DNA from 4 places in the Brachybacterium tyrofermentans genome. Region 1 is predicted to be linked to each of the others. Evidence: riboswitches for the same ligand, from Rfam matches in the RefSeq annotation. Region 1 holds a riboswitch; each other region holds the start of a gene.
The links. A riboswitch is a leader RNA that binds a small molecule or an ion and turns the genes downstream of it on or off. The one in region 1 is predicted to bind thiamine pyrophosphate.

Region 1 (7,564 bases):
CACGCGTGATCGTCGCCCAGCGCGAGGGCAGATCATCCAGAAGCCTCCGGCCGGCCAGCAGGGCATAGGCGTACCGGGCCGGCAGGCGGGCATGCTGCTGCAGGCTCACCATCGTGCGGCGCGGATCGGTGGCGCGGGCCACGGCGAGCGCCCCGAGCCCGATCACCAGGGCACGCAGGGCGAGCGCCGTTCCCAGCACGAGCCCCTCCTGCGTGACCCGTACCGGCAGCTCGGGCCACGGTTCGCGACCGGGCCGGCTGAGCACGTTGACCGTGAACACCCCCACGGCGAACACCATGAAGGGCACCTGCCCCCGCAGCAGCGCGAGCGGCCGCATCCGACAGCCGGCGAGCGTCGCCGCCATGAGCAGCACGTACAGCGCGACCAGCGGCACCGGGTCGGTCAGCGCGATGCACACGATGCTCAGCGCCGTGAGCAGGCCGAGCAGCACGGTCGGGTTGCGTCGGGACAGCCAGCCGTGCGGCACGAGAGGCGGGTCGGCCGTGCCCGCTCCTCCCCTGTCCTCGCCGGCGCGCTCTCCCCGGTCGTCGCGCTCGGGCCTGCCCGTCTCCGCCGAGGGGGACGCGACGAGCCCGGCCCGACGCAGCAGGTCCGCGTCGGCCAGCAGCTGCGCCGGTGGCATCGGACCGTGCACGCGACCATCGGCGAGCACCGCCACGGCGTGCGCCTGCTCGACGGCCCGCAGATCATGGGTGGTCATGACTACGGCGCGCCCGTTCGCCGCGCTCTCCCGCAGGAGCTCGTGCACGGAGTCCTGGGCCGCCTGATCCAGCCCGAACCCGGGTTCGTCGGCCAGGAGCACGGGGCGGCCGGTGAGCAGCATCGCGCCGAGGGAGAGTCGCCGCTGCTGCCCGCCCGAGAGCCGGTAGGGGCTCGCCTCCGCCCGGTCATCCAGCGCGAGCTGCTCCAGCATCTCGCCCACCGCGGCCTCCTCCGCGCCGGACGCCCGGAGCTCTCCGACCACGGTGGAGCTGATGAACTGGGCCTCGGGACGTTGGAAGACCAGTCCGGCTGCGGCGCCGGAGATGGCGCCTGCATGGGGCTGGTCCAGTCGCGCGAGGGCGGTCAACAGGGTGGACTTGCCGGAACCGTTGCGGCCGACGACCGCCAGCACCTGACCGGATCGCACCTCGAGGTCGACGCCCTCGAGCAGTCGCCGGCCCTCGTAGCCGAGCGCGACCCCGTCCGCGGTCAGCAGCGGTCTGCCCGGGTCGGCCGCACGGCCCGGCGCCACCGTCTCCTCAGGGGTCTGCTCCTGCTCAGAGGCCCGGGATCCTCGCGGCGCAGCAGGCGGAATGCCGGCCGGGGTCGCTGCCTCGGCTGGCTCGTCGAACGATTCCTCGGGCGGCCTCTCGAGCATTCTGTTGAGCGATCGCTCGAGGTCGCGAGGAAGCCAGCATCCTTCCGCGCGCAGCGTCGCCCCGTGCCGGAGGAGCACCTCGTGCGTCGGCCCGTCGGCGAGGACCCGCCCGGAGCGATCCAGCGCGATCGTGCGCGGAGGGAGGGCGGCGAGGCCGTCTGCGCCCGCCCACTCGTCGAGACGGTGCTCGACGAGGATCGCCGCGGTCTCTCCGTCCTGCAGGGCCGCCTGGACGCTCCCACGCACCGCGGCGATGCCGCCCGCATCGAGCATCGCGGTGGGTTCATCGAGCAGGAGGAGCCGGGGCTCTGCGGCGAGCACCGCGGCGAGTGCGGCGCGCTGCAGCTGCCCGCCCGAGAGGGTCGAGGCCTTCCGGGATGCGAGGCCTTCGGCGCCGGCGGCAGTCAGCGCCGCGTGCACCCGACCCCCGATCTGTGGGGCCGGGACCTGACGGTTCTCCAGCGGCAGGGCCACGTCGTCGGCCACATCAGGCAGGCAGACCCCGCTGGCCGGGTCCTGCCCGAGATAGCCGACCGTGCGCGAGGCCGCGACCACACCGTCGGCCACCGGGTCGATCCCGCCCACGCGGATGCTCCCGGTGACGCGGCCGTGCTGGTGCGAGGGGATCGCGCCGGCGAGGGTGCGTAGCAGCGTCGACTTCCCGGCCCCGCTCGGGCCGATCAGCAGCACGTGGTCCCCGGCCGCGAGGGTGCCGCTCCACGGTCCGACCCCGTCCCCCGAGGGCAGCACCACCTCGAGGTCCTCTGCCTCGAGGAGTGAGGCAGAGGGGGTCGCGGTGGTGGAGTTCGAGGTGGCGAAGTTCGCGGTGGAGCGGTTCGAGGTGGAGGCGACCGCGCCCCTCGACTCGCCGTGCGTGGTCTCAGCGGACACGTCGCTCCACGACGTCCTGCGCCTCGTGCGGTGCGGCGCCGATCGCGAAGTCGTCGAGCACTCCCGTGCGCCGCAGCGCACCGACGATGGTCTTCGCGAGCAGCCCGCCGAGAACGATCCCCGAGAGCACCTGCACGCCCAGGCGCAGCTCGAGCAGATCCTGCCCGTACCAGCCCATCCGATATGCGGTCCAGAAGAACACGAGCGCGGCGCCGAAGGCGCCCGAGGCGGCGAACACGCCCCAGCCGAAGCGACGGTACCGGGTCAGGGCGAAGGGCAGCTCGCTGCCGATCCCCTGCAGCAGCGCCGAGAGCACCAGCAGCGGGCCGACGGGGCTGCCCAGGAACACCACCTCGACGACCGCCGCGATCAGCTCGGCGAGGATGCCGCTGCCGGGCCGTCGGAGGATCGCCACGGCGATCGGGCCGACGAGCAGCCAGGACCCGAACAGGACGTGCTGGGCGAGGTCGCCCGCGGGGCCCATGGCGATCGCAAGGCCGTTCCATGCCTGGACGAAGACCCAGTACAGGAAGCCGAACACGACGCCGAGCACGACGACCAGCACGATCTCCCGCAGGGTGAAGCGGGACCGCCTGCGGGTCGGGCCCGCCTGCACCGCGGTCATCGGGTCACCTCGTCCAGGGTGCGCGTGGCGTGCGAGGGGCTGTTCAGCGAGATCGTGAGGTGGCTGGTCACGTGCTGGACGCTGCGTCCCACCAGCAGCCATCCGGCGATCGCGGTGGCCAGGACATCGCCGACGTCGCCCTCGAGGCGGGTCACGAAGTGCTCGGATCCGCGGAAGGTGCCCAGCTCGCGGGCGTGGTCGATCGCGGCGTAGATGTCCCGCATGTGGTCCGGGAGCGTCCCGTCGGCGAGAACCTGGTCGGCCAGTGGGTACAGCGCCCATTCCGCCGAGGCGTAGCGGCCCGTACGGCGGGGCTCGGGGACCTCCACGCCGCGGGGCCCGGCACCGCCGGGCAGCTCGCAGGCCACCTCTCCCGGGCATCCCCGGGACAGCAGCACGGAGATCGTGGCGTGGTGCTCGGTGCGGGCGAGATCCTCGGCGAGGTCGATGAGATAGCGCTGCAGGTGCGCCTCGTGGCCGCCGACGTAGGTGGAGACGTCCCCGGTCTCGCGCACGAGGCCGGTGTCGTCGAGGCGGGAGAGGATGCCGCGCAGGAGCGACGCGTAGTCGTCGGCCATCACGGCGGCGCTCACCCGGGCGCCGACGCCGAAGCCGAGCGGGGTCGCGGTGGGGTCGGCGGCGTGTTCCGTGGGATTCGCGGCGTTCTCCGTGGGATCCGCGGCGTTCTCTGCGGGATCCGTCGCGTTCTCTGCGGGAGCGGAAGCGGGCCCCGAGGCGGCAGGAGGAACGCTCCCGGGAACAGGGGGTGGGAAGGAGACGATCATGGTCCGTGCCTTTCACGAAGGGCACGGGCACACGGCGGATCTCGCCCGGCGGAGCTCCCTGCGCCGGCATGATCCGGGTCAGGTTCTACGGTCGGAGTTGGAGAACTCCCTCTCAGCCCGGCCTACCGGACTCCCGTGCACGGGGCCACTGTAGACGGCACCGTGGGCTCGCCGACCATCACGTCCACGGCGCCCGGCGCCCGCATGGTCGTGGACGCGGGCGCGGGCGTAAGTCGTGGGTGCTGTCGCGGTCGAGGTCCAGAGCTCAGTGCTCAGAGCTCAGAGCTCAGAGCTCGACGATGCCGTCCTCCGGCCAGTCGCGCACCTCGGTGCTCTCGGGCGAGAGCGCACCCGACTGGCGCAGGAAGATCGGTCGACCCGCGGCGCTGGCCACCGCGTCGTGGACCGGCAGGGCCACGCGCGGGCGCACCGCACGCAGGAAATCGATGGTCTCGGACATCTTGGACCACGGCGCCACCACGGCGAAGGCCAGGGCGTCGATCCCATGGAACTCCTGCAGTGGCTCCAGGGAGTCCCCCGTGATCCCGAGCTGCGGCCCGCCTCCGGCGGAGAGCACGAGGCCCACGTTGCCCACGCGCGGGATATCGGGATGGATGATCGCGTGCTGACCGCCCGCCGCCGCGATCCGCAGCGCCTCGTGCCCGTCCAGCGCCGGGAACTCATGGGCCTCGCCCGCGCTGAGCGGCAGCAGGCGCTCGGTCGAGATCGCGGCGCCGTCCTCGCTGCTCTCGGCGAGCTGCGCGGCGGTCTCCGGCTCGGCGATCACGACCGCCTGCGCACTCGCGCCCAGGACGTGGTCCAGCAGGCCGCGATCGAGATGATCCGGATGCTGATGCGTGATGGCGACGGCGTCGACGCCCGCGAGCACCTCGTCATCCAGCGTTCGCACGGCGTCGGCGCTGAAAGTCCCAGGGTCCACGAGGACCCGCCGCCCGGCCATCTCGACGAGCAGGCAGGAGTGGACGAGGTGACGGATCTTCATAGCTGCCTCCAGGGTCTGCGGAATCGGATGCCCCCACCGTACGACCACGGGACCACCACGCCAATGCCCTGCGGAGACGGCTCGGCTCCCTTGCCGATCCAGCTCGATTCCCCTGTACAGCCGGCACGACTTCCCTGCCGATCCCTCTCGGTACTCCGGCGGATCCGGATCACGTGGGCACTCCCCCGCCGAATGCCCCCGGCTCGGTACGATGGGGGCGTCGGCACCGATCCGTCGGTGAGCCCGGGAGCTTCTCCCGCCCCGCCCTGCAGAATCATCCCGTCCGGCCCGCCCCGAGCGCGGCCGTCGTCCTCCAGGAGAACGCCCATGCCCCGCGTCGTGGTCCATGTCATGCCGAAGCCGGAGATCCTCGACCCCCAGGGCAAGGCCGTCGCCGCGGCCCTGCCCCGCCTGGGCTTCGAGGGCATCAGCTCCGTGCGCCAGGGCAAGCGGTTCGAGCTCGAGGTCGAGGGCGAGGTCACCGACGAGGTGCTCGCCTCCCTCCGCGAAGCCGCCACCACCTTGCTGTCCAACCCCGTGATCGAGGACGTCATCGCCCTCGAGGTCGAGGATCCCGCCACGGAGGGCCAGGCCTGATGCGCGTCGGTGTGGTGACGTTCCCGGGCACGCTGGATGACCGCGATGCCCTGCGTGCCGTGCGGATCGCCGGCGCCGAGCCGGTCGCGCTATGGCACGGCGACGACGAGCTCGCCGATGTCCAGGCGGTCGTGCTGCCTGGAGGCTTCTCCTACGGCGACTACCTGCGCGCCGGGGCGATCAGCCGCTTCGCGCCCGTGATGGAGAAGGTCGTCGACGCCGCCAACGGCGGTATGCCGGTGCTCGGCATCTGCAACGGCTTCCAGGTGCTCTGCGAGACCCACCTGCTGCCCGGCGCGATGATCAAGAACGCGCACCGCTCGTTCATCTGCCGCGACCAGCCGCTGCGGGTCGAGAACACGCGCACCGCCTGGACCTCCGACTACCAGCAGGACCAGGTCATCCGGGTTCCGCTGAAGAACCAGGACGGGCAGTACGTGTCCGACGAGCGCACGCTCTCCCAGCTCGAGGACGAGGGCCGCGTGGTGTTCCGCTACGCCGCCGGCGCCACCCACGGTCCGGCCGGCTTCGAGTCCAACCCCAACGGCTCGCGCAACGACATCGCCGGCGTCACCAACGCCGCGGGCAACGTCGTGGGCCTCATGCCGCACCCCGAGCACGCGGTCGAGGCCGGCTTCGGGCCCGACGAGCCCGGCGCGGGGACCCGTACCGGCACTGACGGCCTGGGCGTGTTCACCTCGGTGCTGCGCAGCCTCGTCGCCTGAGACGCGGCGCCTCCCCCGGCATCTCGCCTGTGCCTCCGCACAGTGCAGTGGTGCCTCCACGCCGTGGAGTGGCGCCCCCACACAGTGCAGTGGCGCCTCCGCACAGTCGAGTAATGCGCCCTGAGGACCGATCCCGGCACGAACATCGGTCCTCAGGGCGCAGAACTCGGGAGCACGGCGTGCGCCCCGCGCTGACGTCCGACCGGCACTACTCGGCCCGCACTGACCGTCCTGCCCTGCTCGTCCAGCGCTACTCGGCCCGCACTGACCGTCCTGCCCTGCTCGTCCAGCGCTGCTCGGCCCGCGCTGACCCTCCGGCACCGCCCGACCCGCCCTGCTCGTCCAGCGCTGCTCAACTCGCACTGCTCGACCGGCCCGGAGTCCAGCCGACGGGGTCGGACGCAAGGCGGCGTCAGACGCGCTCGGCGGAGAGCACCGTGAAGCGACGGTCGCGGGCCCGCTGACGCACCGGACCGACGCGACGCTCCACCTCGGTGCGGTACCGCAGGTGGGAGTTGTGCACGAACCACAGCTGCCCGCCGGGTCGCAGCACCCGCGAGGCGGCGTCGAGCAGCCCGTCCACGAGCGTCGCATCGATCGCGGTGCCGTCGTGGAAGGGCGGGTTCAGCAGCACCAGGTCCAGGCTGCGATCTGCCACCTGGGAGAAGGCGTCGTCCCAGACCAGTTCGATGTCCTCCCGCTCGAGATCGTTCGCGGCGAGAGTGGCCCGGGTCGAGGCGACCGCGTCGGCGTCCTCGTCGCTTCCCAGCACCGAGGCCTCGGGCAGCGCGGCCGCGAGGTAGGAGGTCATCAGGCCGTTCCCGCAGCCGAGATCTGCCGCAGAGCGCACCGGCGACTCCTCTGTGGCGAGCTCCCCGGCGGCCACGGCCTGGTCCAGGGAGGACAGCAGCAGGAGGCTGCCGGCGTCGGCCCCGGACCCGCCGAACACGGTGCCGACGCCGCGCAGCGACAGGGACCGCTGCTGGCCCCGCACCACGATCCGCGTGGTGCTCTCGGTGGGCGTCGGCCCGGCGGTCTGCTCCCGCAGGCCGGTGCCGATCAGCGCGCGGGACTTCCCGATGCCGCGGCTGGCCCGGACCTCGGTGAAGAGCTTCGCGAGCACGTCGTTCTGGGAACGCGTCATATGCTTGACCCGGCCACCGGCGATGAGCTCGAGGCCGCCGTCCCCGCGCCCGCGGACGGCCTCGGCCAGCCGGCGGGCACGGTCCTCCAGGGCGTGCAGAGACTTGGGCAGGCGCATCAGCACCATCTGGTGCCCCTCGACCCTCGCCGCGGCCGCGCCGAGCTCGACGGGCTGGGGTCCGACGGGGAGCAGCAGGCGGCCAGCCGCGAGCGGCGTCGCGAAGCGCTCCGCCAGGGTCGCTGCCAGCACCGTCGATGAGGTCCAGCTGAGCACCTTCGCGTCCTCGTGCTCGGCCACGGCGGCGAGCGCGAAGTCGGTCAGCGCGCCGGTCGCATCGTCCACCACGATGACGTCGCAGGGGCAGCCGATGCCGGCCTCCTCGGCCGCGGCCATGATCACTCGATCGGTCTGGT
Region 2 (7,564 bases), on a different contig from region 1:
CCGCCTTCTCGAAGGAGTCCGGCATCGACGTGCACGTCGAGGTGATGGGCTGGGACGACTACTGGAAGCAGCTCCCGCTGGATGTCGCGGGGGAGTCCCTGCCGGATGTGCTGTGGATGAACACGGCGAATCTCGCGGAGGCTCATGCCAGCGGTCAGCTGATCGAGGTCGGGGAGGTCGTGGCCGATGCGGCCGCGCAGTGGGAGGAGTCCGCCACCGACCTCTATCGGATCGACGACGCCCTGTGGGGCGTGCCGCAGGTCTGGGACCGGAGCATCCTGGTCGCCCACCAGGAGCTGGTCGAGGCCGCGGGAGGGGACGCCGCGGAGCTGCGTTTCGAGCCCGGCGCCGAGACGGACAGCCTCCGTGACCTCGCCCGAGAGATCACGGTGGACGGTGAGGGCCTGCATCCCGGCGACAAGGGGTTCGACCCCGCGGCTCGCGCGGCGTTCGGGTTCAGCGCGCATCCGGACCGATCGGCGGTGCTGGGACCCTTCATCGCCGGCCACGGCGGCGCCTGGCAGGACGAGAAGGGCGCCTTCACCTTCGCCTCGCAGGAGGGGATCGAGGCCGTGCAGTACCTCGCGGACCTCACGGCGGGCCATCTCGCGCCCGACGGCGCCGAAGCGGTCACCGACGAGACCCTGTGCCAGAGCCTGTTCGTCGAGGGCAAGCTCGGCCTCCTGCAGACGGGAACCTACGACCTCCATGTCCTCGCCGAGGGGATCAAGGAGGCGTTCCCCTGGTCCGTCCACCCACCGGTCGCCGGGGCCGAGGGGCCGCGCCCACTGGTGCACGCGGTCGCGGCGGTCGGGATCACGCCCGACGACGATGAGGAGCGCGAGGAGGCGATCGGGGAGCTGCTGAGCTGGCTGGGGAGCGTGGAGGGACAGCGGCCGCTCGCGGAGAACCGCCTCGGCATCCCCGCCCACCGCGATCTCCACAGCGTCTGGCAGGAGGAGTGGAAGGCCGACGGCGTGGACGTCTCCGTCCTGGCGGAGGCGCCCGGTGACGTGGCCCTCCCGGAGACCGGGAACCGTTCGGCGGAGGGCACAGGGGCAGCGCTCCCGATCATCGCCGAGGTCTTCACCGGCACAGCGACCGCCGCCGATGCGCTGCCGAAGGCTCAGGACGCGGCGGAGGACGCCACCGGCTGATCCGCTCAGTCCGTGGCAGGACCCTCGCGGGTGGCACGGACCTCGATGAAGAGCTCATCGGGGTCGAGCCGTCCCGCGGTCTCCACGATCACGACGACCATGTCCGAGCTCGCCCAGGTCTGATGCACCTCTCCCGGCTCCCAGAAGGCCGCCTGCCCCGCGGAGATCGGTCGGCGCGAGCCGCCGTCGGCCGAGACCTCCCCGTGCCCGCTGAGGACCGCGAAGACCTGCCGCATCCCGGCCGGGTGCTCGCCGAGCGTCCCACCGGCGGCGAGGTGCGCGATCTGGACATGTGCGCGCTCCGCGTCCGTGATCCGCGGCAGGAAGTCCATCGCGACGCCGCTGCTGGCGAAGGCGGTGATCTGCTGCCTCGGAAGGGTCACGATCCTCATGCGGTCATCGTACGGCGGGGGCCGAGGACCGTCGGGCGCCACCGTGGCCGCGCTGACGGACCCTTCGCCGGCCGGACCACGGGCCTGCCTATACTGGCCCGCGGACACGGGGTGCGCCGTCCGGCGCTGAGATCACACCCGTGGAACCTGATCTAGTTCGTACTAGCGAAGGGATGTCCTCAGTGGCTCCGTCGTACCCTGCCCGAATTCCCCGCGTGCTGTCGATCGCCGGCACCGACCCCTCCGGAGGAGCCGGCACCGCTGCGGACCTCAAATCCATCACGGCGGCCGGCGGCTACGGCATGAGCGTGGTGACCGCGCTGGTCGCGCAGAACACCCGCGGAGTGCGCGATATCCACGTGCCGCCGGTCGCCTTCCTCGACCAGCAGCTGCGCGCCGTGAGCGATGACGTGCAGATCGATGCGGTCAAGACCGGGATGCTCGGCACCGCCGCGATCATCGCGACCGTCGCCGCCTGGCTCGACGAGCATCCGCCGCACATCCTGGTGGTGGATCCGGTGATGGTCGCGACCAGCGGGGACAGCCTCCTGGAGCCGGACGCGGAGCAGGCGATGATCGACTTCTGCGCCCGCGCCACCGTGGTCACCCCGAACATCGAGGAGCTCGCCCGGCTGGCGGGGACGGAGCGCGCGGCCGACGAGCAGGAGGCGCTCGCGCAGGCCCGGCAGTGGGCCGCACGGACCGGGGTCGCCGTGGTGGTGAAGACAGGTCATCTCGAGGCTCCGCAGGTCACGAACACGTGGGTGGAGCCCGATGGTCTCGAGCACCGGGTCGACTCGGCGCGCCTGACCTCGACCAGCACCCATGGCACCGGATGCTCCCTCGCCTCAGCGCTCGCGACACGGCTGGGCGGCGGCGGGACCCCGCAGGCGGCTCTCACCTGGGCCACGCAGTGGCTCCACGAGGCGATCGCCCACGGGGAGGCGCTGCGTGTCGGAACAGGCCACGGTCCCGTGGACCACTCCCACCGCGCCCGCAGCCTCGAGGCGGCAGGGGAGTCGACCCCCTGGCTCGAGCCCGGCCGGATCCCGGCGACGCTCGAGACCCCGGAGGACGTGCCGGCCCTCGCGGCGGTCGGTCCTCACGCGGGCACCCCGGATCCCACCGACGCCGGCGCAGTCGGACCTGCCCTAGAGCCCGCCGTCGCACCGGCCGGACCCTGGACGCGCGCCTTCTGGTCGGCGGGGGAGTCCCTCGCGCGAGCCGTCGCGGACTCGGACTTCGTGCGCGCCCTGGTCGACGGCAGCCTCCCCGACCGGGAGTTCTCCTTCTACCTGGCTCAGGACGCGCTGTATCTGCGCCGGTACTCCCGGGCGCTCGCGGCGCTGTCCGCTGCGTCGAGCGAGCCCGAGGCTCAGGTGTTCTGGGCGCATGGCGCGGCGAACTGCCTCACCGTCGAGTCCGCTCTGCACCGCAGCTGGAACGGCGACCGGGAGGAACCCGAGATATCGCCTGTGACCAGTGCGTACACCGACTTCCTGCTGGCCGCGACCCAGGGCGAGGACCGCGTCGTCGCCGCAGCCGCCGTGCTGCCCTGCTACTGGCTCTACGCCCAGACCGGGGCCACGCTGCCGGCTGTCCCGGAGGGCCACCCGTATGCGGACTGGCTCGACACCTACCGCGATCCCGACTTCGTCACCGCGACGCAGGGCGCCCTCGACCTGATCGAACGGGAGCTCTCCGCCGCCGCGCCGGCGGCACGCTCCGCAGCCCTTCGCGCCTATCTCGTCGCCTGCCGACACGAGCTCGAGTTCTTCGACCAGGCACTGCGCCTGGCGGCGCCGGCTCCCCAGAGGCACCGCGCCCTCGCTCTGGACGGTGCGCTGTGAGCGCCCCCGCCACGCCCCGACCCGACGTCGAGCGACTCCCTCCCCAGGGACGGGCAGCGCTGCGGGCCGGAGTGGTCGGCAACTGGATCGACAACATCCACGTGTTCCTCCCGCTCACCGCGCTCGCCCCCGCGATGATCGTGCTCGCCGGTCCCGCGGCGGCGGCCTCGACGGGGTCCCTGATCGTCGTCGCGATGCTGCTGGGCCGTCCGATCGGCGGAGTCGTCTTCGGACGCATCTCCGATCGGCTCGGGCGCACCCGCACCACGCGGGTCGCGATCGCCGGCACCGCCGCCTGCGCGCTGGTGATTGCCGCCATGCCCACCCACGAGGTGCTCGGCGTCGGCACGATCGCCCTGATCCTGGCGCTGAGATTCCTCGGCGGGATCTTCGTGGCCGGCGAGTACTCCGCGGCGATCCCGCTGGCCATGGAGTGGTCGAGGCCGCGCCGCCGCGGGCTCCTGAGCGGGCTGATCCTCTCGATGGCCCCGTGGGCGCAGGCGAGCATCGCCTTCGCCGTCGCGATGCTGCTGGTGATCCTCGGCCCGGACGCCTACGCCGCCTGGGGCTGGCGGCTGCTGTTCGTGCTCGGGGCGGTCGCCTCGCTCGGCATGCTGATCTACTACAGCCGGCAGGTGGCCGACGCCCCGGTCTTCCACCGGCAGGCCCGCAGGGAGCAGGACAGGGCGGAGCGCGACCGGGCGGAGCTGGACCGGACAGCCGCCGCGCGACCACGAGCCGGGCTGCGCGACATGTTCGTCGGCCGCTGGGCACGGACCTTCTGGCAGGTCTTCGTGCTGATGACGGGGCTGTGGCTGCTCACGAACACCACCGTGCTGCTGCTGACCGGCCGCCTCGCGACGGACACCGGGCTGCCCGCCACCGGGGTCTCCCTGGCCATCGGGATCGCGTCGATCGCGCAGGCGATCGTGATGGCGATCGCCGGGCACCTGTCGACCAGCATCGGCCGACGCCGGGTGTTCCTGGTCTGGGGCGCCTGCGCCGCCACGCTCGGCCCCCTGCTGTGGTGGCTCGCGGTCACCTCGCAGAGCGTGGGGCGGGCGGCGGTCTTCGCCGCCCTGCTGCAGGTCATCACCGTCGCCGCCTACGGGCCCGTGGCGGCCTACCTCTCCGAGCGGTTCCCGACGGAGGTCCGCTCCACCGGCTACGGCATGGGCTACAGCCTCTCCCTCGTGATCCCGGCGCTGTATCCGTTCTACCTGCCGGGGATCGAAGCCCTCCTCGGCCGCGACGGGTCCGTGATGGCGCTGATCTCCCTCGGCGGCGCGCTGCTCATCCTCGGCGCCGCACTCGGGCCACGGCTCGGGCCGGGAGAGGTCGACGCCGAGCTCGACCGCGTCGTCGGTGCACCGACCACCACCGTCGACCCCACCTACCCGTCCGCCGGCGAGAAGGAGACCTCCCGATGAGTCCCCTGCAGCACGATCCAGCCCGCGTCGGTGCCCCTGATAGCGCCCCTGACGCGGACCTCGAGCCGATCGCGCACGTCCTCGACGCGGTCCGACGGCGCGAACCGCTCGTGCACTGCCTGACCGCGACCGTCTCCATGGGCCTCGTCGCGGACGGCCTGCTCGCCGCGGGCGCCCGCCCGATGATGACCGAGACCCTCCAGGAGGCACCGACGCTCACCACCCTCGCCGACGCGCTCGTGGTGAACCTCGGGACCCTCAGCACCGACGCGATGGACGGCATCCCGGCAACGGTCGAGGCTGCGGTGCGGGATGGCCGCCCCTGGGTGCTGGACCCGACGGCGATCGGGATCGCCCCGGTGCGCACCCCGCTGGCGCGCACCCTGCTCGCCTCGTCCCCAGCGGTGGTGCGGGGAAACGCTTCCGAGGTGCTCGCCCTGGCCGGTGAGGGGAACGGCGGTCGCGGTGCAGATTCCGGTGCGGATCCCGGGAGCGCCGAGGACGCCGCCGCCCGGATCGCGGCGCGCACCGGCGGCGCCGTCGCGGTCTCGGGGGCCGCTGACCTGATCGTGTCGACCCGAGGTCGCTTCCGTCTGGAGCGCGGGACGCCCTTGCTGACCAGGGTGACCGGCACCGGATGCCTGCTCGCCGCGCTGACCGCCGCGTGCCGGGCGGTCGAGACCGACGATCTGACGGCGGCGCTCGCCGCGAGCACCTGGATGGCGCTGGCGGGGGAGACGGCGCAGGAGCGGTCCTCCCGGCCCGGCTCCTTCCGCCTCCACCTGCTCGACGCCCTCGACGAGGTGGGGCGATGACCCGGGAGCGGCCCCTCACGATGACTGCCACGCAGAGAGTCCCGACGGCAGCTCCGAAGGTTCTGGACCTGCGCTGCTACCTGGTGACCTCCGGTACGGGCCGACGCACGGTCGAGGCGGCCGCGGCCGCGGCGGCCGGCGGTGCCGGGATGATCCAGGTGCGCGCCAGGGCCGCCTCGACCGCTGAGCTGCTCGAGCTCACCTGCACTCTCGCGGCGGCCGTCCACGAGGCGCGGCCCGCGACCCGGGTGGTCGTGGACGACCGCGCCGACGTGGCCTTCGCGGCGCGGCGTCGGGGCGCCGAGGTGCACGGCGTCCACCTGGGGCAGGACGACCTGCCCGTGGCCGAGGCCCGAGCCCTCCTGGGACCGGAGGCGATCATCGGCCTGACCACGGGCACGCTGGCGACCGTGCGCGGGGCCGAGGAGATCCACCACCTGCTCGACTACGTCGGCGCCGGCCCGTTCCGCCCCACCCCGACGAAGGACTCCGGTCGCGAGCCGCTCGGCGTGGACGGCTGCGCGGCCCTCGTCGCGGCGACGCGGCTCCCGGTCGTCGCGATCGGCGGCATCACCCCCGCGGACGTCCCGGCGCTGGCCGGGATCGGGATCGCCGGGGTGGCGCTCGTGCGCGCGATCATGGACGCCGAGGACCCAGCTGGCATTGCCCGGGACGTGGTCGCGGCCCAGTCCTGACGGCTCAGGAGCCGTCCTTCACCCGGATCATGCCCTCCTGGGTCACGGTCGCGACGAGGTCGCCGGAGCGGTCGAACAGCTGGCCGTGGGTCAGGCCGCGCCCGCCGGAGGCTGAGGGGGAGCGCTGCACGTACAGCAGCCACTCGTTGGTATCCACGTGCCGGTGCCACCAGATCGCGTGGTCGATCGTGGCCATGCGCAGACCGGGCGTCATCCAGCTCAAACCCTGCCGGCGCAGGATCGGCTCGAAGGGCGTGTAGTCGCTCGCGAAGGCGAGGATCGCGTCGTGGAGCAGCGGCTCCGCCCGGACCGGGGCGATCATGCGCATCCACACCATCTGCGTCTCGGTGGCCTCCGGGGACTCCGAGGTGGGATCCGGGCGCAGGTAGATCGGGTCGGTGACGTGGCGGATGTCGATCGGTCGCTGGGTGGCCCAGTAGCGGGCCACCGGGTGGTCGATCCCCTCGAGCACCTGGGCGGTGGTCGGAAGCCCCTCGGGATCCGGGGCCTCGGGGGCGCGCTCCTGATGCTCGAGACCCTCCTGCTGCTCCTGGAACGAGGCGGTCATCGCGAGGATGGTGCGCTCGCCCTCGGTGGTCCCGTCGGCCCGGGTGCGGCCCGGCTGGGTGGCCAGCACGCGGCGCACCGAGAAGGAGTTCCCGTCGCGCAGCGCATCGACCTGGAAACGGATCGGGTGCGCCGGATCGCCCGGGGCCAGGAAGTACGAGTACATGGAATGGATGCGGCGCCCCTCGGGCACGGTCCGGCCCACAGCGGTCACGGCTTGGCCCATCACCTGCCCGCCGAACACATGGCCCCCGGGCTGCGGGGAGGAGTCCGCCTGGAAGGCGGCCACGGTCGCGGGCGTGGCGAAGTCCGGGGCGATCTCGATCGCGCGCGGGTCCAGCAGCTCGATCAGGCCCGCTGCGACAGCCGCCGGGTCATGGAGGGGTGCGCTCATAGGACTGATCGTACTGGTCCATCTCGACGGGGGACGGCACGGACCGACACAGGCAATACGATGCTGACCATGGCCGACACCACATCAACGAACCGCAGTGACCATCGTGGGCATCCAGAACCGGCTCCCCGGGTCGAGCAGGCAGAGCAGGTCGAGCAGATCCGGGGCGCGGCGCACGTCGACATCGCGGTCCCCGTCCGCTGGACCGACCTGGACGCCTACGGGCACGTGAACAACGCCGCGATGGTGCGGCTGCTGGAGGAG
Region 3 (7,564 bases), on a different contig from region 1:
GTGGTCCCGCGCGAGAAGTCGTTCTACGTCTACCACCGCCAGACCCTGCCCTGCCGTGCGTGCGGCACGGTGATCCGCAGCGCCGACATGGCCGCCCGCACCGTGTTCTGGTGCCCCCGCTGCCAGAGCGTCCGCACGCGCCGGGCCACCTGGACCCGGGAGCATCCGGCGGCGACCTGGGCGTTGCCCGCGCGTCCGTAGACTCCTCGGATGAGCTCCTCGGGCACCGACCCCCTTCCCGTCCTCGCAGAGGGTCTGCTCGCCGTCGGCGACGGCCACGAGATCTTCTGGGAGGAGAGCGGGAACCGCGACGGCGTGCCCGTCCTCTACCTCCACGGCGGCCCCGGCGGCCGCCTGAGCCCCGGCTACCGGCGCAGCGCCCCGGCGGACCGCTCTTGGATCATCGGTCTCTCCCAGCGGAGCGCGGGGCGCTCCACCCCGTCGGCCGGGATATCGGGGGCGGTGGACCTCGGGGCGAACACCACTGCGCACCTCGTCGCCGATCTCGAGCTGCTGCGTGAGCACCTCGGGATCTCCGCCTGGATCGTCGAGGGCGTCTCCTGGGGGAGCACCCTGGCGCTGGCCTACTCCCAGGCGCATCCGGAGCGGGTGCTCGGCGTGGTGCTGTTCGCGGTCACCAGCACCAGCCGTCGTGAGGTGGACTGGATCACCGAGGGGATCGGGGCCGTCTTCCCGGAGGGCTGGGACGCCCTGGCGACGTTCGCCGAGCGGCACGGCCCCTATCGTCGGGGCACGGAGCAGCGCCTGGTCGAGGCCTATCGTCAGCTGCTCTGCGCAGACGGTCCTGACGCTGACCCCGCACTCGTCGACGCCGCCGCGGAGGCCTGGATGACCTGGGAGGACGAGCACATCCGGATCGGCACCGGCGCGCTCGAGCGCTCGAGCCCCCAGACGCCTGCCGACGAGCAGCAGCGCATCGAGCGTCGTGCCTTCGCCCGGCTGGTCACCCACTACTGGGCGCACGACGGCTTCGTCGCCGACTGGGCGGTGCGCTGGGGCGCGGAGCCGGGCTCCGGACTCCTGGGCGGGATGTCCCGTCTGGCCGGGATCCCGGGCGTGCTGATCCACGGACGACGGGACGTCTCCGGCCCGGCGCTCACCGCCTGGGAGCTGCACCGGGCATGGCCGGGCAGCGAGCTGGTGATGATCGAGGATGAGGGCCATGGGGGTCCGCGCATGGTGGAGGAGTGGCGCGCGGCGATGACACGACTGGTCGCGCAGAACGCCTGAGCGGGAGCAGCGTGCCCACCTGCTGTCACGAGCATCTCGATGCTTCTTCCCGAGACCGCTACGAGACCGCTCCGTGACCGTCCGTCCCGTAGCGTGTCGCCATGACCGCAGCATCTCGCACCCCCGATACCCGCCTCCGGCTCCAGCAGTCCGCAGTCGCCGGCATCGACCCCCGCACCCTGTACCTCCTGGCCAAGCTGCGCCAGGACGTCTTCTCGATCGAGCAGAAGGCCACCGACCCGGACCTCGACGGTCGGGACCTGGAGCCCACCACCGCCCTGCTGTGGATCGAGGTGCCGGGCCCCGACGCCGACGCCGCGGGACTGGAGGGGGAGCCGGTCGCCCACGTGCGGGTGCTGCGCGAGGATGATGGGTCGATGCGTATCGGCCGGATGGCGGTGCGGGCGCAGGAGAGGCGCGCGGGATTCGGGCGCCGCATCATGCGCGCCGCCCTCGACCTCACCGCGCAGCTCGCCCCGGAGCAGCCTGTGCACATCGACGGCCAGGCCTACCTCGAGACCTGGTACCAGGGGATGGGCTTCGAGACCGTCGGCCCCGTGTTCCTCGAGGCCGGCATCGAGCACGTGCCGATGGTGTTCCGCCACCCGCACGACTGAGGGCGTTCCGCCACCGAACGGCTGAGCGTCAGCCGGCCTGCTCGAGCAGCGCGATGATCTCCGCGCGCTGGAAGTACTGCGCGGTCTCACGGGCGCTCGGGGCACCGAGGTCGGCGTCGGCCCCGGCCTGCAGCAGCACCTGCGCGACGGCGGTATGGCCCTTGAAGGCGACGCCCGCCAGCGGTGACTGACCGCGGTCGTTGGCCAGGTCCACGTCGGCGCCGCGGGCTGCGAGCTCGCGCACGAGCTCCGCATGCCCGTGATAGGCCGCGAGCATGAGCGGGGTGTTGCCGTCGCCGTCGCGCAGATCCACCGGGGCACCCTGGTCGATCACCGGCAGCAGCTGCGCGGAGTCCCCGTTCCGGGCGGCATCGAGCATCGACTGGGCGAGGGCCACGACGGCTTCGTCCTCGGGCATGGCGTCCTCTGAGTTCTCGGTCATCGTCCCAGGTTACGGCGAGCAAAGGGCCGTGTCGCCTCAGCGGGTGACGAGCAGCTCGGCCAGCAGCGGCCACGCCAGAAGTCCGATCGCGAGCAGCAGACCGAGCACGTCGGCCCGGCCGAACCGGCTGGGCTCCGCCCAGGTGCGATGCGTCGCCGTCGCGAAGCCGCGGGCGTCCATCGCGAGCGCCTGCTGCTCCGCGCCGCGCAGCGTGACCACCAGCAGGGCGAGGGTCGCGCTCGCGAGCAGCCGCGGGGAGGCCGCGGAGCCGAGCCCGCGCTGGATGCGGGTGCGCAGGATGATCTCCCACTGCCGGCCCAGGTGCCCCGCGCGGACCAGCGCGACCACGGCGGCGGCGACCGGCCGGGCGGGGAGTCGCAGGCGGCCGCCGAGGGCGTCCCCGAGGGCGGTCGCCTCGACGCTGCCCAGCGCCAGCACTCCCGGGGCGACGAACACCGTGATCCGCGCCGCCTCCCGCAGGCCCAGCAGCCAGGCCGGTCCGGACAGCGCGGGGGCATCACCGAGGAGGGCCGTGGTCCAGGCGAGGCCCGCGGCGGAGAGCAGGATCGGGGTGAGCCGGAGCGCCGCGCCTCGCACCGAGCGCACGGCCAGCGGCGCCAGCAGCACGATCGGCACGAGGGAGAGCAGCCCGCCCTGCCAGCTGTGCACGGCGAAGGAGCCGATCGCGGCGAGGATCCCGATCAGGCTCAGCGTCAGCGGGTTCAGGGCGTCGGCCGGGATCCGTCGGCGGGGGACCGGGGGCAGCTCATCCTGCGCGGAGCCCGGCAGCTCGAGGTGGTCATCGGCCCGCGCGATCAGCTCGGCGTCGTGGGTGGCGACCAGCACGGCGCAGCCTCGGCGGCTCGCCTCGTCCAGCAGGTCCAGCACGGCGCGTCGGCGGCGGGCGTCGAGCCCCACCGTCGGTTCGTCGAGCACCAGCAGGGACGGCTGCTGAGCCAGGGCTGCGGCGATCGCGACGCGGCGCTGCTCTCCGCCGGAGAGCCGGGAGGGATGGGCCCGGGCGAGATGGGCGAGGTCGGCGCGTTCGAGCAGCTCGTCGGCCAGCTTCTCGTCGTTCGCCCAGGGGGAGGCCAGCAGCTCGCCGCGCACAGCGGTGGCGACGAAGGAGTGCTCGGGGTCCTGGGGGACCGACGCGATCTTCTCGCGCGGCGGGCGGGCCACGGTGCCGCTCTCCGGGGCACCTGCCCCGAGCAGCGTGCGCAGGAGAGTCGTCTTGCCCGCCCCGCTGGGACCGGTGAGCACGGTCAACCGCCCGGCGTGGACCGCTAGATCGACCGGCGTGCGGAGGCCGTGCTGCGGCACCGTCACCCCGTGCAGTGACGCCACCGGAGCACCGTCTGGAGCCTCTGCCGGGGCCCCGTGCTGCGGTGCAGCCGACGTCGCGACGTCCTCCAGCGCCTCCGTCTCGACCAGCACCCCCGCCTCGACGAGCACCTCCCGCCGCTCCCGCAGCACCTCCTCCGGGTCCCCGTCGGCGAGGATCCGGGCCTGGTCGCCGAGCACCACCAGCCGGTCGACGTGGGGCAGCCAGGGCTCGATGCGGTGCTCGGCGAGCACGAGGGTGCGGCCCTCGGCGGCCTCGAGGATCGCCGTGCGCACCTCCTGTGCGGTCGCGGGGTCGAGCATGCTCGTCGGCTCGTCGAGCAGCAGCAGATCGGGACCCAGCGCGAGCGACCCGGCCAGGGCGATGCGCTGCTGCTGTCCGCCGCTGACATCCAGCGGGGCGCGGGAGGGATCCAGATCGACCCGGGCCGACGCGAGGGCGTCCTCGGCGCGGTGGTGGATCTCCGGGCGGTCCAGGGCGGCGTTCTCCGGTCCGAAGGCGGCATCCCTCGTGATGGTCGCGGCCACGAGCGCATGGGTGGGGTTCTGCAGCAGCAGTCCGCGCTCGCCGGGCCGTCGCGGGGGCGGGACCAGCTCGCTGCCCTCGCCGGTCTCCTCGTCCAGCAGACCCGCGAGGGCGCGCAGCACCGTCGACTTGCCGCTCCCGCTCGCCCCGGCCAGCAGCACGCGCTGGCCGGCAGGGATCACGAGATCCAGCCCAGCGATCGTCGGCTCCCGCCGGGTGAGCGGGCGCCAGGTGAGGCCGTCCAGCGCTGCCGGGGACGACTGCGCAGAGATCGTCTCAGGCCTCGGCGATGCGGGCATGCTCACGACCGGAGGGCAGGGAGTCCACCGCGCCGGTCGCCGCCAGGGCGCGGGATGCCGCCCAGCCCAGCACACCGCACAGCAGCGCCCCGGAGACCAGGAACGCCCCCAGCATGGCCAGGGAGAACGGCCAGCTCATCTCGGGGTAGTAGATGACCTTCTCCCAGCCCCATTCCAGGACGGCGGCGAGCAGCCCGCCGAGGATCGCGACCGGGAGCGTGAAGCGCCGATAGCGGGTGAGCAGGAACGCGAGCTCGACGCCGCCGCCCTGCATCAGCCCGGAGATCGCGGTGCCCCAGCCCCACGGGCTGCCCAGCAGCATCGAGAGCACCGCGGCCAGCAGCCCGGCGAACAGAGCGGCGCCCGGCTTGCGCACGAGCAGCGCGGCGAGGATGCCCGGCAGGAACCAGATCCCGGCGAGCAGCCCCTCGGCCGGCTTGAAGGCGGCGGTGAACGGACCGATCAGCGTGTACAGCTGCCCGTATCCCAGATAGGCGACCCCGAAGGCCGCCCCGATCAGCACGGTGACCATCAGGTCGAGGGTGCGGAAACGCGTCATCACTTCTCCTTCCATCTGCACGGAAGGGGCGCACAGGACCGGTGGCCCCGCGCGGATGTCCCGACTCCCTACGCCGGCGCGAGCCGGATCAGGTTCGAGGGTCTGCGCAGGTTCGCGCACTCTCAGCACCGTGGAGGTGCTCCCCTGTCAGTGGATGACCCCGCCAGTCTAGCCGTCTCACCGACGGGCGCGGTTCGCGTCACCGACGGGCGCGGTTCGCGTCACCGTCGGGCGCGGATCGCCTGGTCGATCGCGGCGGCGGTCGCCTCGGTGTCCTCGGGGGAGATCACATAGTTCGTCCCCGAGCGCCCGACGATCTCGACCATCTTCCCTGCGCGGGTCACCAGCAGCCGGTACGGCTGCTGCGCCTGGCCGGTCGTGTAGATCTTCCGGCTGCCGACGGGGGTGAGCTCCGCGGCCGTGGACGCGGAGGCCCGGCCCCGACGCCAGCCGTACCCGCCGAGCGTCACCCCGACCGTGGAGGCCCCCAGCGTGCGGTACTGCACGGTGCGGAAGTCCGCCAGCGGCCAGGGCTTGCGCGGCAGGAAGCCGCCGAGGCTCACCGTGAGGCCGCGCTCGTCGACCACGAACCGCGCATGCTGACCCATCCAGGTCCACAGCGTGAGCAGGACGAACAGGAACGCGATCAGCAGGCCGGCGGCCACGCTGCTGCGCGAGGACATCAGCAGCGTGGCGATCACGCCGGCCAGCACCGTCAGGCCGATGCGGGTCCAGCCGATCCGGGAGGGCCGGGTGGTGCCGACGTAGAACGGGGCGTCGGGCCTCACAGCACGCCCGTCGAGAGGTCGATGATCACCAGATCGTCACCCGGTCCTCGGGGGCGCGGTACATCCCGTCGCCCTCGCGCACGTCGAAGGCCTCATGGAACTCGGCGAGGTGGCCCACCACCGTGTTGCAGCGGAACTCCATCGGGGCGTGCGGGTCCACGGCGAGGCGACGGATGCCCTCCTGCGGGCGGTTCATGCCGCGCCACACGGTGGCCCAGGACAGGAACACCCGCTGCAGGCCGGTGAAGCCGTCGAGCTCCGGGGCGTCGGCGCCGGTGGTCGCGAGGTACGCCTTCACGGCGATGGACAGCCCGCCCAGATCGCCGATGTTCTCGCCGATGGTGAGCGCACCGTTGACACGATGGGAGTCGTCGAGCTCGCGCGGGGAGAGCTCGGAGTACTGCGCGATGAGGGTCGCGGCGCGCTCGTCGAACGCCTCGCGGTCCTCCGGGGTCCACCAGGAGGCGAGGTTGCCGTCGCCGTCGTACTTCGAGCCCTGGTCGTCGAAGCCGTGTCCCACCTCGTGGCCGATCACGGCGCCGATGCCGCCGAAGTTCACGGCGTCCTCGGCCTCGGCGTCGAAGAAGGGCGGCTGCAGGATCGCGGCGGGGAACACGATCTCGTTGCGGCCGGGGTTGTAGTACGCGTTGACCGTCTGCGGGGTCATGTGCCACTCGGTCTCGTCGATCGGGCCGCCCACCTTGGCGTACTCGAACTCGGCGTCGAAGCGGCGCGAGGCGCGCACCGTCGCGACCAGATCGCCGGGGACGATCTCGAAGCCGTCGTAGTCGCGCCAGGAGTCGGGGTAGCCGATCTTCGGGGTGAACTTCTCGAGCTTCGTGAGCGCCTTCTCGCGGGTCGCCGGGGTCATCCACTCCAGCTGCTGGATCGAGCTGCGGTAGGCGTCCATGAGGGCGTCGACCAGCACGCTCATGCGCTCCTTGTGGGCGGGCGGGAAGTGACGGCTCACGTACTCCTTGCCCACGGCGAAGCCGACGGCGCCCTCCACGAAGGAGACGCCGCGCTTCCAGCGCTCGCGCAGCTCCTCGGCGCCGGAGAGCACCCGCCCGGCGAAGGCGAAGTCCTCCTCGACCAGAGCGGCGGGAAGGTAGGGGGCGTAGCCGGAGACCGTGTGGACGGCGAGCCAGGTGCGCAGCACGTCGAGGTCCTCGCCGGCGAGCAGCTCGGCCGCGGCGGAGACGAACTCCGGCTGGCCGACGGAGACGACCTCGAAGGCCGTCGTCGGGGCGCCGGTGCCCTCGACGAACGCGTCCCACTCGAAGGAGGGGGCGAGCTCGCGGCGCTGGGCGGCGTCCATCGGGTTGTAGGACTTCTCGCTGTCGCGCAGGCGCACCACGTCGACGTGGCAGGCGGCCAGGCGGGTCTCGAAGTCCATCACCGCGGCGGCGAGGGCGGCGGCGTCCCCGGCGAGCAGCCCCTCGCGGCCCGGCAGGCCGCCGAGAGCGGCGAGGTTCGCGAGATGGGCGACGTAGGCCTCCCGGATCTCGGCGTAGTGCTCCTCGCGGTAGTAGGACTCGTCCGGCAGGCCCAGGCCGCCCTGGTGGAGCTTCACCTGGTAGCTGGTGGAGTCGTGGTCGTCGGTCCAGACGTAGGCGAGCAGGGCGCTGGCACCGGAATCCGGGGCGGCCATGGTGCGGGTGATGGCCGCGAGGTCCCCGCTCGCGCCGATCGTGGCCAGCAGCTCCTCGAGCGGCGCGATGCCCGCGCTCTCGATCGC
Region 4 (7,340 bases), on a different contig from region 1:
AGCCGCGTCTTGGCCCGCGAGCGATCGATCCAGTCCTGTCGATCGAACGCGGTCCGTGCAGAGGCCGGGTAGGGCTGAAGGGTGAGCGCACGGAATTCATTGAAATGCTGTGTCTCGTCGACCTCGAGAATGCGGCTGTGCCCGTCGGGGCCGAGAATGACTGCATCGAGGCTGCGCCGTTCCCGTGGGGGCATGACTTCCGGGAGGTCCGCCGCAGCCAATTGGCGGTAGATCGTTCTCACCAGGGGCCACGCGTCTCCGCAGTCGGTCGATCCGGGCCGGTTCAGCCACGCCGGTGTGCGTGGCTTCTCGATCACCTGGTGCTCGGGCAGCGCGGCGCGCACAGCCGCGATCGTCGAACGCTGGAATTCAAGAGCCATAAGCCCCAAGGTAGCGGGGCACCCGCCAATTGGTGGGTGCCATCCCGTCGCTGCGAGGCGACGGCCTTCGGCGCGTAGCTCTCAGTCCTCGACGGTCCTGATCACCCGGGCCGGCGAACCGACGACGAGCGCTTTCGCCGGCACGTCCTTGGTGACGACGGAGGCGGCGGCGATGACGGCGTCGTCCCCGATGGTGACGCCGGGCAGGATCGTCACGTTCGCGCCGATCCACACGTTGTTCCCGATCGTCACGGGGGCCGGGTGGAGGTCGCCGCGGCGGCTCGGGGCGAGGTCGTGGTTCAGGGTGGCGATCACGGTGTTGTGCCCGATGAGGCAGTCGTCGCCGATGTGCAGCCCGCCCTGGTCCTGGAAGCGGCAGCCGGCGTTGAGGAACACGCGCTTGCCCAGGTGGATGTTCTTGCCGAAGTCGGAGGTGAAGGGCGGGAACAGGGTGACGCTCTCGTCGATCTCACGGCCGGTGAGCTCGGCGAGCAGCTCTCGCACCCGGGAGGGTTCGTGATAGCCGCCGTTGAGCTCTCCCGTGACCTTCAGCGCCTCCTGGCTGGTGGCGTGCATGACCGCGTGCAACGGGGAGTTCGCCGGGATGGCCTGGCCGGAATCGAGGGCGTCCAGCAGGTCGGTGAGGGTCATGGGGCCGCCTTCCACGGAGGGTCGCGCCGGGGTGGCAGCGCCGCGACTCCCAGCGTAGCCAACACTGCCTGCGCGGACGCTCGACCGTCCTGACGCTCCAGGCCGACGGGCAGGGCACCTCGTCGCCGACCAGGCCCACCTCCCCCACTCCGGGATCGCAGTCCGGACCGTTCGCACGCGCCACACCAGATCCACTGCCTCCCCTCGCGGCCGGCGACCGCGAGGGGAGGCAGCGGCGAGCCGCTCGAGCATCCTCACGGTCGAGACGGGTGCTACTATCGTCGCCGATCCCTCGGGTGCCCGATGCAACGGGCTGAGATCGGACTGTCGCAGTCCGAGTACCGAATGAACCTGCCCCGGATAATGCCGGCGAAGGAAGAAGGAGAGCGCAGCGCCATGTCCGCACGCCCTGAGAAGTTCGCACGACTGGAGAACTACCCCACCCACCGCCTCGACGTGCTCGAGGATCCCGCCCATGGCATCCGTGTGCCCATCACCCGGGTCCTCCAGGACGATGCTCCCGATGGCACCGCCAACCCGCCGCTGGCGGTGTATCGCACCGCCGGCCCAGGGTGCGAACCGGAGGTGGGACTGCCGCCGATGCGGGAGGACTGGATCGTCGGCCGCCGCGACGTCGAGGAGTACGTCGGCCGCGACCGATCCTTGTCCGACGACGGCCGGGGCGCTATGCGCCGCGGCGAGGCGAGCGCCGAGTGGCGCGGTGCCCGCCGCGCCCCGCTGCGCTCCCCCATCGGCACCCGGGTCACACAGATGCACTACGCCCGGCGCGGCGAGATCACTCCGGAGATGCGCTATGTCGCGCTGCGGGAGAGCTGCGACGTGGAGCTGGTGCGCAGCGAGCTCGCCGCAGGGCGCGCGATCATCCCGGCGAACGTGAACCATCCCGAGGCGGAGCCGATGATCATCGGGAAGGCCTTCCTGGTGAAGATCAATGCGAACATCGGCAACTCGGCGGTGACGTCGTCGATCGCCGAGGAGGTCTCCAAGCTCGAGTGGGCCACCCGCTGGGGCGCGGACACCGTCATGGACCTGTCCACCGGGGACGACATCCACACCACCCGCGAGTGGCTGCTGCGCAACTCCCCCGTGCCGATCGGGACGGTGCCGATCTACCAGGCTCTCGAGAAGGTCGACGGGGAGGCGAATGCGCTGACCTGGGAGATCTTCCGCGACACCGTGATCGAGCAGTGCGAGCAGGGTGTGGACTACATGACGATCCACGCCGGGGTGCTGCTGCGGTACGTGCCCCTCACGGCGAACCGGGTCACCGGGATCGTCTCGCGCGGCGGGTCGATCCTGGCCGGCTGGTGCCTGGCCCATCACCGCGAGAACTTCCTGTACGAGCACTTCGACGAGCTGTGCGAGATCTTCGCCCGCTACGACGTGTCCTTCTCCCTGGGCGACGGACTGCGGCCGGGATCCCTCGCCGATGCGAACGACGCGGCCCAGTTCGCGGAGCTCGACACGCTCGCCGAGCTCACCGAGCGGGCCTGGGAGCACGACGTGCAAGTCATGGTGGAAGGCCCAGGGCATATCCCGCTGCACCTGGTGCGCGAGAACGTGGAGCGGCAGCAGGAGCTGTGCCACGGCGCACCGTTCTACACGCTGGGCCCGCTGGTCACCGACATCGCCCCGGCGTACGACCACATCACCTCGGCGATCGGGGCCACGGAGATCGCCCGCTACGGCACGGCGATGCTCTGCTACGTCACCCCCAAGGAGCATCTGGGCCTGCCGGATCGTGATGACGTGAAGACCGGCGTGATCACCTACAAGATCGCCGCCCATGCGGCCGACGTCGCCAAGGGACATCCCGGCGCGATCGCGCGGGACGACGCGCTCTCGAAGGCCCGCTTCGAGTTCCGATGGAGGGACCAGTTCGGGCTGTCCCTGGATCCGCAGCTCGCCGAGGAGTACCACGACGAGACCCTGCCCGCTGAGCCGGCGAAGACCGCGCACTTCTGCTCGATGTGCGGCCCGAAGTTCTGCTCGATGCGCCTCTCCCAGGACATCCGCGACACCTACGGCGACGCCTCGGCGCAATCGGAGATCGCCCGGCAGGGCATGGAGATGAAGTCCGAGGAGTTCCGCGCGGCGGGCGGCACCGTGTACCTGCCGGACCCATCGATTCCTGTGGGCTCCGGCACCGACGCCTGAGATCGTCCAGCAGAACGGGACGGCGGACAGGGGGCGGGGCGGGCCGGAGACTCGTGGCCCACCTCGTCATCCCTGGATATCTGAGAGCTCCTGCGCACGTGATTCGGGAACTCCCAGGATGAGCAGGCTGGTCATCGCCGCCGCGCTCGCACTGAGGCTCTCGCCGACACGGTTCCGATCCGCGATGGCGAACACGGCGGCGAAGGCCACCTGGCTGAGGACGTGCGCGGGCAGATGCTCACCGAAGACCCTGCTGTCCTGTCCTCGGCGCACGAGGTCGGCGAGGGTCTCGTCGACCGGCCCCAGCAGAGCATGGATCTCGTCGCCATGCTCGCCGCGCCGGAGGCTCAGCAGCACCCTGTAACGGTGCGCCACGGGCCAGAGGCGGGCGATGAAATCGGCCCACACCCTCTCGGCCGAATCGTGGGAGGCGATCGCCTCGTCGAGCACGGAACCGACCTCCTCCGCGGCCCTCTGCGCGAGGGTGCGCACGAGGTCCCCGCGGGTGGGGAAGTAGCCGTAGACCGTGCGACGGACCACCCCGGCGGAGGAGGCGATCTCGCCCATGCCGAGATCAGGGTTCTGACCCAGAGCGTCGAGGGCGACGTCGAGGATGCGCGTGCGGGTGTCCTCTGTGGAGCGTGCCCGGTCCGATCGGTTCTGCATCGCCCCACTATTGCACACGGGTGTGCAGCGACGTAGATTGCACACCGCTGTGCAACGCTCCGTTGCACCGCTCACCCTCGAGGAGAGCAGCGCTATGTCCCCATCGACTTCTGCACGCGCAGACCTCATCCGACCGTTCACCGTCTCCGTACCGGCCTCAGAGATCGATGACCTGAAGCAGCGACTCGCGAGAACCCGATGGCCTGATCCGGAGACCGTCTCGGATTGGTCGCAGGGCGTCCGCACCAAGGAGGCCAGAGCACTGATCGACTCTTGGGAGCGGGAGTACGACTGGCGTCGGTTCGAGCGCGAGCTCAATCGCTTCCCCCAGTTCCTGACCACGATCGATGGCGTGGATATCCACGTCATCCATGTCAGGTCGAAGAATCCGCACTCGATGCCTCTTCTCCTTTCCCACGGCTGGCCGGGGTCGAACGCGGACTTCCTCGAGCTGATCGGCCCGCTCACCGATCCGGTGGCCTTCGGAGGTGACGCCGAGGACTCCTTCGACGTCGTGATCCCGTCCCTGCCCGGATTCGGCTTCTCCCAGAAGCCGACCGAGACCGGATGGGACGTCGCTCGGATCGCCGCTGCCTGGGCGGAGCTGATGGAGCGGCTCGGCTATGAGAGATGGGCCGCTCAGGGCGGAGACTGGGGTGCCATGGTGACGACGGCCCTCGCGACGCTGGCACCGGCGGGGGTCCTCGGGATCCACCTGAACACCCCCTACGCGGTCCCCGCACGGATCCCCGAGTCGCTCTCGCCCTCAGAGCGCCGCGCCGTGGAATCCATCGCCCTCTACACGGGCACCCTCGGCGGATCGAACCATGTTCAGGCGACGAAGCCCGAGACGGTGGGATTCGCTCTGGCGGATTCCGCGGCCGGACAGGCCGCCTGGATCTACGAGAAGTTCCACTCCAAGACGGATAATCACGGACGTGCGGAGGATGCGCTCAGCACCGACGTCATGCTCGACGCCATCTCCCTCTACTGGTTCACCAACAGTGCCGCGTCGGCCGGGCGCATCTACTGGGAGAACAGCACGGCCAGCCTCTCCGGGCCGAAGCCCTCAGTGCCGGTCGCGGTGACCGTGTTCCCCCGCGACATTCCAAGACTGCCTCGACAGTGGATCGAGGACACCTACTCCGATCTGATCCACTACCGGGAGGCGACCGCCGGCGGACACTTCGCAGCTCTCGAGCAGCCCGAGGTCCTCACGAGCGAGATCCGCACCGGATTGAGGTCCCTCCATTCGCAGCGGTGCCGTCCACACAGCAGCGCCGTCCACATGGTCGAGTGCCAGGTCGAAGACAGGGCAGGACCCGGCTGCCCTACCGTGGGCCCATGACCATCCTCCGTCAGGCCCGCCGCTGGGCGCTCCTCCTGCTCGCCGCGCTGCTCGCACTCGTGGTGGTCGCCGGCGCCCTGCTCCTGGCGTGGAGCCGGTTCGGGCTCATGGAGGCCGAGCAGGGCCCGCTCGGACAGGTCGTCGAGGACTCCGGGGTCAGCGTCACCGAGTCGAGCACCTCGCTGATCCTGCAGCCCGCCGGGGCGGGATCCTCCGCGACGGGCCTGGTGTTCTATCCGGGGGCGAAGGTCGAGGCCGACGCCTATGCGGCACGGCTCGCGGACCTCGTGACCGAGCAGAAGATGACCGTGGTGATCGTGAAGCCCTGGTTGCATCTGGCTCTGTTCGACCGCCGCGGCCTGGACACCTTCACCGCCGATCTGCCGGAGGTGGGCAGCTGGATCGTGGGCGGGCACTCCCTGGGCGGGGTGCGCGCCTGCCAGGTCGCCCGGGACGCCGATGCCCTCCTGCTGCTGGGCTCCTACTGCGCGAACGATCTCTCCGAGAGGGTGCTGCCCGTGCTGAGCCTTGCCGGCAGCGAGGACGGCTTGTCGACCCCGGAGAAGATCGCCGATGCGCGCGACCTGCTGCCCGGGACGGCGACCCTGGTCGAGATCGAGGGCGCGAGCCATGCGAGCTTCGGTGACTACGGCCCGCAGGACGGCGACGGCACGGCGAGCATCTCCGACGAGGAGATGGATGCGGAGGTCGGCGCGGAGGTCGAGGCGTTCGTCGACTCCTTCGGCTGACCCACGAGAACGCGGGGCCTCTGCTGTGGCAGGGACCCCGCGTTCTGGGCGTGCGGCCCGAGACCGCAGCAGATCAGTCGTCGAGGTGCTCGACGGCGTAGTCGGCCTGCTCCTGCGTGAACTGCTCCCCGTACTCGGAGGTCAGCTGATCGCGAATCGCCTCCGGGGACATGTCCATCGAGTCCCGGTATGAGCGGGCGCTCTGCAGAGCGTTGTCGTTCCAGTCCGCCTCGATGGTGTCGATCGCGTACTGCGCCTCCTCGGCCAGGAACTGCTCGCCGTACTCCGAGGTGAGCTGGTCGTAGATGCCCGCCTTGGACATGTGCATGGTCTCCGAGTAGCTCTCGGCGGAGGCCAGCGCGTTCGCGTTCCAGTCCGCGTCGACGTTGTCCACGGCGTACTGCGCGGCCTCGTCGGAGAACTGGTCCGCATACTCGGAGGTGAGCTGGTCGAACAGGCCCTGCTTCGACATGTGCAGCAGGTCGGAGTAGCTCTGCGCGCTGTTCAGCGCCGAGGTGTGCTCGGCGGGGACGTCGTCACCGGCCGGAGCTTCCTCCTGAGTGGACTCCTTCTCGGCAGGTGCCTCCTCAGCGGCAGGCTGCTCAGCGGCAGGCTCCTCCTCGACGGCGGGTTCCTCCTCGACAACGTCGTCGGTGGCGGCCTCCTCGGCAGGAGCGTCGGCCTCTTCCGCCTCCACGGGGTCGGCCTCAGCCGGCTCGGCGGCCGAGGTCTCCGCGGACGTCGGATCGTCGCCGCCGGAGAAGACGATCGCCGAGCAGCCTCCCACGACGATCAGGAAGAGGACGATGCAGCCGCAGCCGGCAGCGATGAGCCCCTTCTTCTTTCCCGTCGTGACCGGCGGCACCGGCGGCATGCCGGGCGCGCCGTTCTCCGGGTAGCCGTGCGGGGCGCCGTTCTGGGGATAGCCGTTGGGGACACCGCCGAAGTTCGGGGCGGGCGGGAGATTCGAAGAACCCGAATCCTGGGGCGAGGGTGCATTGCTGGTCGTTGCTGCACTCCATTCTGGGTAGGGACGTCTACCCCTGGACACAGTCGTGCCAGGGCCACTGCTGAGAAGAGAGGCCGCGGGCGGGGTGCGTGGGCTCTGGAGCCGCAGCAGATCTGCGACGAGCATCGGCGTCCGATCCGTGATCGGAGGGGGAACAACTACCGCTTGGGCCTTCACGGAAGAGATTACGGGCGGCGGCCGACAGATGAAGCACTTTCAGCTTCAACCACCCCTGTGCAGCACGTCACGCCCCTGCGCACACCCACTTCTCCCGACATCGCCGGGAGCCGAGCATGCCAAGGATTCCGGAAGCGCTTGCGAACGGACGAGCCGCCGGGTCGAATAGGAGCACCATCCCC

Region 2: another riboswitch for thiamine pyrophosphate. It lies ahead of ABD093_RS15515 (bifunctional hydroxymethylpyrimidine kinase/phosphomethylpyrimidine kinase); the one in region 1 lies ahead of ABD093_RS16765 (YkoF family thiamine/hydroxymethylpyrimidine-binding protein).
Region 3: another riboswitch for thiamine pyrophosphate. It lies ahead of ABD093_RS15665 (ECF transporter S component); the one in region 1 lies ahead of ABD093_RS16765 (YkoF family thiamine/hydroxymethylpyrimidine-binding protein).
Region 4: another riboswitch for thiamine pyrophosphate. It lies ahead of thiC (phosphomethylpyrimidine synthase ThiC); the one in region 1 lies ahead of ABD093_RS16765 (YkoF family thiamine/hydroxymethylpyrimidine-binding protein).

Annotation. Positions count from the first base shown of each region.
Region 1 is NZ_BAAAIR010000048.1:120,953-128,516, reverse strand. It holds gene ABD093_RS16775 (ATP-binding cassette domain-containing protein) at 1-2,272, opposite strand, end outside; gene ABD093_RS16770 (ECF transporter S component) at 2,262-2,897, opposite strand; gene ABD093_RS16765 (YkoF family thiamine/hydroxymethylpyrimidine-binding protein) at 2,894-3,682, opposite strand; TPP riboswitch at 3,721-3,829, opposite strand; gene ABD093_RS16760 (MBL fold metallo-hydrolase) at 3,969-4,685, opposite strand; gene purS (phosphoribosylformylglycinamidine synthase subunit PurS) at 5,013-5,282, shown strand; gene purQ (phosphoribosylformylglycinamidine synthase subunit PurQ) at 5,282-6,007, shown strand; gene ABD093_RS16745 (class I SAM-dependent methyltransferase) at 6,420-7,564, opposite strand, start outside.
Region 2 is NZ_BAAAIR010000046.1:314,048-321,611, forward strand. It holds gene ABD093_RS15505 (ABC transporter substrate-binding protein) at 1-1,157, shown strand, start outside; gene ABD093_RS15510 (cupin domain-containing protein) at 1,163-1,549, opposite strand; TPP riboswitch at 1,647-1,740, shown strand; gene ABD093_RS15515 (bifunctional hydroxymethylpyrimidine kinase/phosphomethylpyrimidine kinase) at 1,723-3,399, shown strand; gene ABD093_RS15520 (MFS transporter) at 3,396-4,829, shown strand; gene thiM (hydroxyethylthiazole kinase) at 4,826-5,644, shown strand; gene ABD093_RS15530 (thiamine phosphate synthase) at 5,665-6,339, shown strand; gene ABD093_RS15535 (acyl-CoA thioesterase) at 6,344-7,300, opposite strand; gene ABD093_RS15540 (thioesterase family protein) at 7,370-7,564, shown strand, end outside.
Region 3 is NZ_BAAAIR010000046.1:345,844-353,407, forward strand. It holds gene ABD093_RS15640 (Fpg/Nei family DNA glycosylase) at 1-201, shown strand, start outside; gene ABD093_RS15645 (alpha/beta fold hydrolase) at 211-1,251, shown strand; gene ABD093_RS15650 (GNAT family N-acetyltransferase) at 1,353-1,868, shown strand; gene ABD093_RS15655 (ankyrin repeat domain-containing protein) at 1,897-2,310, opposite strand; gene ABD093_RS15660 (ATP-binding cassette domain-containing protein) at 2,347-4,479, opposite strand; gene ABD093_RS15665 (ECF transporter S component) at 4,457-5,038, opposite strand; TPP riboswitch at 5,087-5,194, opposite strand; gene ABD093_RS15670 (hypothetical protein) at 5,260-5,826, opposite strand; gene ABD093_RS15675 (M13 family metallopeptidase) at 5,852-7,564, opposite strand, start outside.
Region 4 is NZ_BAAAIR010000005.1:734-8,073, reverse strand. It holds gene ABD093_RS01060 (hypothetical protein) at 1-380, opposite strand, end outside; gene ABD093_RS01055 (sugar O-acetyltransferase) at 462-1,031, opposite strand; TPP riboswitch at 1,316-1,426, shown strand; gene thiC (phosphomethylpyrimidine synthase ThiC) at 1,428-3,209, shown strand; gene ABD093_RS01045 (TetR/AcrR family transcriptional regulator) at 3,276-3,875, opposite strand; gene ABD093_RS01040 (epoxide hydrolase family protein) at 3,970-5,223, shown strand; gene ABD093_RS01035 (alpha/beta hydrolase) at 5,220-5,972, shown strand; gene ABD093_RS01030 (Ltp family lipoprotein) at 6,046-6,846, opposite strand.